2 regions of the Paucibacter soli genome follow, and region 1 is predicted to be linked to the other one. Evidence: riboswitches for the same ligand, from Rfam matches in the RefSeq annotation. Region 1 holds a riboswitch; the other holds the start of a gene.
What was found. Region 1 has a riboswitch for glycine ahead of gcvT (glycine cleavage system aminomethyltransferase GcvT). Riboswitches for the same ligand answer to the same signal wherever they lie in the genome.

Region 1 (3,399 bases):
CTGCAGCGATTGCAGCTGCAGCTTGAGCGCCGCCAGCGGCGAGCGCAGCTCGTGCGCCGCATCGGCAATGAAGTGCTGCTGCGCCTCGAATGCCTGGCGCACCCGGCCCAGCAGCGAGTTAAGCTCGTCCACCAGGGGCTTCACCTCGGCGGGCAGCTCCTCGCTGGCCACCGGCGAGAGGTCGTCGACCGCGCGCGCGGCCAGCTGGTCGCGCACCTTGGCCACCGGCTCCAGCGATTGGCTCACCACCCACCACACCACCAGGGCCAAGAGCGGCAGCATCAGGGCGATGGGCGCGATGGTGCGAAAGGCCAGTTGGCCGGCCATGCGCTGGCGCACCGCCAGGTCCTGCGCCACCTGCACCACCTGGTAGCGCGTCTGCAGCGAGAACACGCGGAAATGCTTGCCATTGGCGTCCAGGTTCGAGAAGCCCAGCACCGCGCGCTGCGGCAACAAGGCCTCGCCCGGCGAGCGAAACATCGGCACGCCGTCCAGCCCCCAGACCTGCACCATGAAGTCGTAGCTCTTCTGGTCGCCCAGCGGCAGGCTCAACGTGCCGCTGCCGACGCTGCCCTGCAGCGAGAAGGCCATCTGCTGCATGTGGTAGTCGAAGATCTCGTCGGCCTCCTGCAGCGCGGTGCGGTAGGCGCTGCCGCCCTGCACCAGGGCCGAGAGCGAGAAGGCCAGCAGCAGGAAGGCGATCAGGCGATAGCGCAGCGAACGCGGCAGCAGCTTCATCACCATCGTCATTCCTTGGGTACCCGGTAGCCCACGCCGCGCACGTTCTGGATCAGCGCCGCGCCCAGCTTCTTGCGCAGGCCGTGGATGTAGACCTCCACCGCATTGCTGCTGATCTCGTCCTTCCAGCCATAGAGCTTTTCCTCCAGCTGCTGGCGCGACAGCACCATGCCCGGCCGCGCCAGCAGCGGCTCCAGCACCGCCCATTCGCGTGCCGACAGCGTGACCTGTTTACCCTCGGCCACCACCTCGCGGGTGGCGGGGTTGATGCTCACGCCGCGGTGCTCGTAGACCGGCTCGGCGCGGCCACTGGCGCGCCGCAGGAGCGCGCGGATGCGCGCCAGCAGCTCGTGCAGCTCGAAGGGCTTGAGCACATAGTCATCGGCGCCGGCGTCCAGCCCGGCGATGCGCTGCTCCAGCGCGTCGCGCGCGGTGGCGATCAGCACCGGCATGACCTGCTTGCGCGCTCGCAGCGCACGCAGCACGCTCATGCCGTCGCGCCTGGGCAGGCCCAGGTCCAGGAGCACCAGGTCGTAGTTCTGTGCCTGCAGGGCCGCGTCGGCCAGCTCGCCATCGCGCACCCAATCGACCGCATAGCCCTCGGCGCGCAGCAACTCGAGCAGCTGCTCGCCAATCATCGGGTCGTCTTCCACCAGCAGCAGTCGCATGCCTTGTCCTTTTACCGGGAAGTGAGATTCTCCATGGCGGCATGGCTCAGCAATTAGACGAGGCTTAATTTGCTCGCCCGCCCCCCAATCCATGGCTACAATCCGCGCCGTCAGGAGAGAGCTTTTCACGCGAAAGCCGCCGAAGGCGCAGAGGCACTGGTGATCCCACGCTTCGAACGCTCAGGCAAAAGGACTGACAAAACGCCTCGATGCAGGCGTTCCTCACTGGAGAGAGGCGGGTCTTTGTTCATTGAACCCGTCCACCGAAGGGGCAAGCTGTCGGCAATACGCCGGTGGTCAATCTCTCAGGTACCAAGGACAGCGAGGGCATACCCCCCACCACGGGTCTCAGGGCCGGGTGGGCTTTCGAAATGCCCTCGGAGAATGTCCCTTGTCCGCCGATCTCAAGACCACCCCCCTGCACGCTCTGCACATCGAACTTGGCGCCAAGATGGTGCCGTTTGGCGGCTACGACATGCCGGTGCAGTACAAGGAAGGCATCCTCGCCGAGCACAAGCACACGCGCACGGCGGCCGGCCTGTTCGACGTCTCGCACATGGGCCAGCTGCGCCTGGTCGGCGCCGATGCCGGTGCCGCGTTGGAAACCATCGTGCCCGTCGACGTGATCGATCTGCCGGTGTTCAAACAGCGCTATGCGCTCTTCACCAATGAGCAGGGCGGCATCCTCGACGACCTGATGCTGTGCCGCCGCCCCGACGACATCTTCGTGGTGGTGAACGCCGCCTGCAAGGAGCAGGACACCGCGCATCTGCAGGCCAAGATCGGCGGCCGCTGCGAGGTCATCAGCCTGCCCGAGCGCGCCCTGCTGGCGCTGCAGGGCCCGCAGGCCGTGACCGCGCTGGCCCGCCTGAACCCCGAGGTGGCCAAGCTCACCTTCATGACCGGGGGCTTCTTCAGTCTGGACGGCATCGAGACCTTCCTGACCCGCTCGGGCTATACCGGCGAAGACGGCTTCGAGATCTCGGTGCACAACGACCAGGCGGTGGCGCTGGCGCGCAAGCTGCTGGCCCAACCCGAGGTCAAGCCCATCGGCCTGGGCGCGCGCGACACCCTGCGCCTGGAAGCCGGCCTGTGCCTCTACGGCCACGACATCAATACCGAAACCACGCCGGTGGAAGGCGCGCTGACCTGGGCGATCCAGAAGGTGCGCCGCGCCGGTGGCGCGCGTGCCGGTGGCTACCCCGGCGCCGCGGTGATCGACGGCCAGCTCGCTGCCGGCGCCAGCCGCAAGCGCGTGGGCCTGATCAGCGCCGAGCGCATGCCGGTGCGCGAAGGCGCCAAGGTGGTGGACGCCGAGGGCCGGGAGCTGGGCGTCGTCACCAGCGGCTCGCTGGGCCCCACGGTGGGCAGCCCGGTGGCCCTGGCCTATCTGCCCAGCAGCCACCAGGCGGTGGGCACCCAGGTGTTCGCCATCGTGCGCGACAAGCGCGTGGCCATGAGCGTGGCACCGACACCCTTTGCACCGCATCGCTATTTCCGCGGCTGAACCGGCCAATCTTCTTTTGACCCCCTGGTCTTTTCTCCCAACATTCGGAGCACACCATGAGCAACATCAAGTACACGCCTGACCACGAGTGGGTCCAGATCGAAGCCGATGGCACCGCCACCGTGGGCATCACCGTTCATGCGCAAGACGCGCTGGGCGATGTGGTGTTTGTGGACCTGCCCAATGTGGGCCAGAGCTATGCCGAGAAGGAAGTGGCCGGCGTGGTGGAGTCGGTGAAGGCCGCGGCCGACGTCTACATGCCCGTCGATGGCGAGATCACCGAAGTCAACGAAGAGCTGCGCAACGATCCCTCGCTGGCCAACACCGACCCGCTCAAGAGCGGCTGGTTCTTCAAGGTCAAGTTGAGCAACCCCGCCCAGCTGGACGCGCTGATGGACAGCACCGCCTACGACGAGCTGGTCAAGAACAGCTGATTACCAGCTCTTCCGGTAAGAAAGCGGGCACGTGGTGCCCGTTGTTGTATTG
Region 2 (3,399 bases), on a different contig from region 1:
GCGCGCGCGCTGCCGATCCCGTCATAGCGCGGCGAGCGCCTCGCGCAGGGTCTGCTGGTATTGCTCGAAGCGCTGCATGTCGTTGTGCGCCGCACCGGGCACCAGCACAAGCCTGGCCTGCCCTTGCTGCCGCAACAAGGCCTCGCTGTGCTGGGGTGCGATGAGGCTGTCCTGCTCGCCATGCACCAGCAGCAGCGGGGTGCGCAGCCGGGCCACGTCGGCGCCGGTGTCCAGCGGGTAGCGCAGCAGGCCCCGTGGCACCCAGGGGAAGTGCTCGCGCATCAGCGCCGACATGCTGGCATAGGGCGATACCAACACGGTCAGCTCCGGCCCGACCTCGGCGGCCAGCCCCGCCGCCAGGCCCGTGCCCAGCGAGCGCCCATAGATCACATGCTTGAGCCCGCGGTAATGCGGCGCCACGGCGTCCCAGGCGGCGCGCACATCGGCGCGCAGCTGCGCCTCGCTTTCGATGCGGCCGCTGCTCTTGCCAAAACCGCGGTAGTCCAGCATGAAGAGGTCATAGCCGGCGCGACGGTAGAAGTCGGCGTTGACGAACCAGGTCTGCAGATTGCCGGCGTTGCCATGCAGAAAGAACACCAGGCCCTTGGGCCGGGGCAGGCGCAGATGCAGGGCCGATAGCGTGGCGCCGGGCACATTCAGCCTTAGGTCCTGCACGTCCCCGCCGAGCTCGAAGCGATGACCGGCGGCCAGCGGCACGGGCTGGAACAGCAACTGTTCCTGGCGCCAGTACAGCCAGGCCAGGACGGCGCCATAGGCCAGCAGCATCAGGCCCGCCCCCAGAATGGTCTTGCGCATGCAGCAGATCCTCCACGCTTGCCGGCAGTCTACGCAGGCAGCGGGCCGCCGGATGCAAGCCATGGTCTACACTGCGACCCGGATTCAGGAGAGTGCGGCCCGCCCTGCGAGCCGCCGCCGAAGGCGCAAGCTCCCATACTCGCTCAGGCCCCGTACTGGATCTTTGCAATCAAGCCGAATGCTGGAGAGCGCCTCATGTGCAATGCATGGGGCCGCCGAAGGAGCAAGGCGCGGGCCGCCACAGCCCAGCGCTGAATCTCTCAGGCACCAAGGACAGCGGGAGCGGCGCGCCCAGGCGCACGCATCCCTTTTGGCCACCACGCCGCCAAGGAAACGTAGCGCCTGCGCGTTCGTCAACCCGAACGGAGTATTCGCAGCATGCATGTCATCGTTTTAGGCGCCGGCGTCACCGGGATCACCACCGCCTGGTATCTGCGCGCGGCCGGCCATGAGGTCACCGTTATCGAACGCCAGCACGCCGCCGGCCTGGAAACCAGTTATGCCAATGGCGGCCAGGTCTCGGTCTCGCATGCCGAGCCCTGGGCCAATCCGGGCGCGCCGCTGAAGGTGCTGAAATGGCTGATGAAGGAGGACGCGCCGCTGCTGTTTCGCCTGCGCGCCGACGCCGCCCAATGGCGCTGGGGCCTGCAGTTCCTGCGCGAATGCACGCCCGGCCGCACGGCACACAACATCCGCAACATCGTCAGCCTGGGCCTGTACAGCCGCGCCAAGCTGCAGGCCCTGCGCCAGGAACTGGGCCTGCAATACGAGCAGCGCAGCCAGGGCATCCTGCACTTCTACACCAGCGAGGCCGAGTTCGAGGCGGCACAGGAGCCCGCGCGCATCATGCGCGAACAGGGTTGTGAGCTCGACATGAAGACGCCCGACGAATGCGTGGCCATCGAGCCGGCGCTGGCGCAATGCCGCGGCAAGCTTGTCGGCGGCAGCATGACGCCCAGCGACGAATCGGGCGATGCCCATGCCTTCACCCAGGCGCTGGCGGCGCGCTGCGCCGCGGCCGGCGTGCGCTTCGAATACGAGACCCGCATCCTTGGCATGGAACAGGGCCCAAAGGGCATGGGAGGCGTGGAGCGCGTCATCGTCGCCAATGCCGCGGGCGTGGTGAGCCGGCGCAGCGCCGACCGCTTTGTGCTCTGCATGGGCGCCTTCAGCCGCCAGCTGGCGCGCGAGCTGGGCGTCTCGCTCAACATCTATCCCGCCAAGGGCTACTCGGTCACCCTGCCGGTGATCGCGCCGGCACACAGCTACCAGGTCTCGCTCACCGACGACGAGTACAAGCTGGTGTTCTCGCGCCTGGGCGATCGCCTGCGCATCGCCGGCACGGCCGAGCTGAACGGCTACAGCACCGAGCTCAATCTGGCGCGCTGCGAGGCCATCGTGCGGCGCACGCGCGAGCTCTTCCCGCAGATGAGCGATGGCCAGGGTGCCCAGTTCTGGACCGGCCTGCGCCCGGCCACGCCCTCCAACCTGCCCTATCTCGGCGCGAGCAAGGTGGCCGGCCTTTATCTCAACACGGGCCATGGCACGCTGGGCTGGACCCATGCCTGCGGCTCCGGCGCGGCCATTGCCGACATCGTCAGCGGCCGGCGGCCGGCGCTGGATTTTTCCTTCACCGCCGCCACCGCCATCACGCCGCGGCGCCGGCAAGCGGTGGCTGCCTGACAACAATGTGGCGGCTTTGATCAGCCCTCTTGCCGCCGGGCACCGCATCCTCTACGCTGGGGCCATCCCAGAAGGAGGATGCCATGTCCCCGAGCCCAGCCATGCACAAGGACGGAGGCGCGCTGGCCTCCGACAGCCCCAACGGTAGTCGAGTGGGCGCCGGGGGGCCACCGGCCCAGGCCGAGATCGCCAAGATCCGGACCCTGGCCCTGGTAGGTCCCGCCGGCGCGGGCAAGACCAGCCTGATCGAGGCGCTCTTGCATCACTGCGGCGTCATCACGGCGCCGGGCTCGGTGGAAAAGGGCAACACGGTGAGCGACCACGATGCGCTTGAAAAGCGCATGCAGCATTCGCTCTATGCCTCGCTGGTGCATATGCCCTACCAGGGCCTGCGCATCCACGCCATCGACACCCCCGGTGCCCCCGACTTCGTGGGCCTGGCGCTGCCGGCGCTGGAGGCGGTGGAGAGCGCGGTGCTGGTGATCAATGCGCAGAACGGCATCGAGCTGATGGCCTCGCGCATGATGGAAGCGGCGGCGCAGCGCGGCCTCACGCGCATGATCGTGGTGAACAAGATCGACGCCCCCGGCGTCAATCTGCCGGCACTGCTGGAACAGCTGCAGGCCGCCTTCGGGCGCGAATGCCTGCCACTCAATCTGCCGGCCGGCGGCGGCACCCGCATCGTCGACTGCTTCTTCAACCGCGAAGGCGAATCGGACTTTGGATCGGTGGAAGCCGCGCACCGCGCCCTGGTGGAGCAAGTGGTGGAGGTGGACGGCGCCTTTGTCGATCGCTATCTGAACGAGGGCGACGTGGACGCCAGCGAGCTGCACGCGCCGCTGGAGCAGGCGCTGCGCGAGGGCCATCTGATCCCGGTGTGCTTCACCGCGGCGAAGTCCG

Region 2: it holds a riboswitch for glycine, as region 1 does, so the genes downstream of both, WG898_RS09795 (D-amino acid dehydrogenase) here and gcvT (glycine cleavage system aminomethyltransferase GcvT) in region 1, are expected to answer to the same signal.

The regions. Positions count from the first base shown of each region.
Region 1 covers NZ_JBBHJW010000008.1:97,841-101,239, forward strand. The annotation lists gene WG898_RS16865 (ATP-binding protein) at 1-744, opposite strand, end outside; gene WG898_RS16870 (response regulator) at 747-1,406, opposite strand; glycine riboswitch at 1,508-1,612, shown strand; glycine riboswitch at 1,622-1,738, shown strand; gene gcvT (glycine cleavage system aminomethyltransferase GcvT) at 1,798-2,913, shown strand; gene gcvH (glycine cleavage system protein GcvH) at 2,970-3,347, shown strand.
Region 2 covers NZ_JBBHJW010000003.1:385,488-388,886, forward strand. The annotation lists gene WG898_RS09785 (acyl-CoA dehydrogenase family protein) at 1-27, shown strand, start outside; gene WG898_RS09790 (alpha/beta hydrolase) at 22-816, opposite strand; glycine riboswitch at 892-984, shown strand; glycine riboswitch at 988-1,103, shown strand; gene WG898_RS09795 (D-amino acid dehydrogenase) at 1,195-2,499, shown strand; gene fusA (elongation factor G) at 2,583-3,399, shown strand, end outside.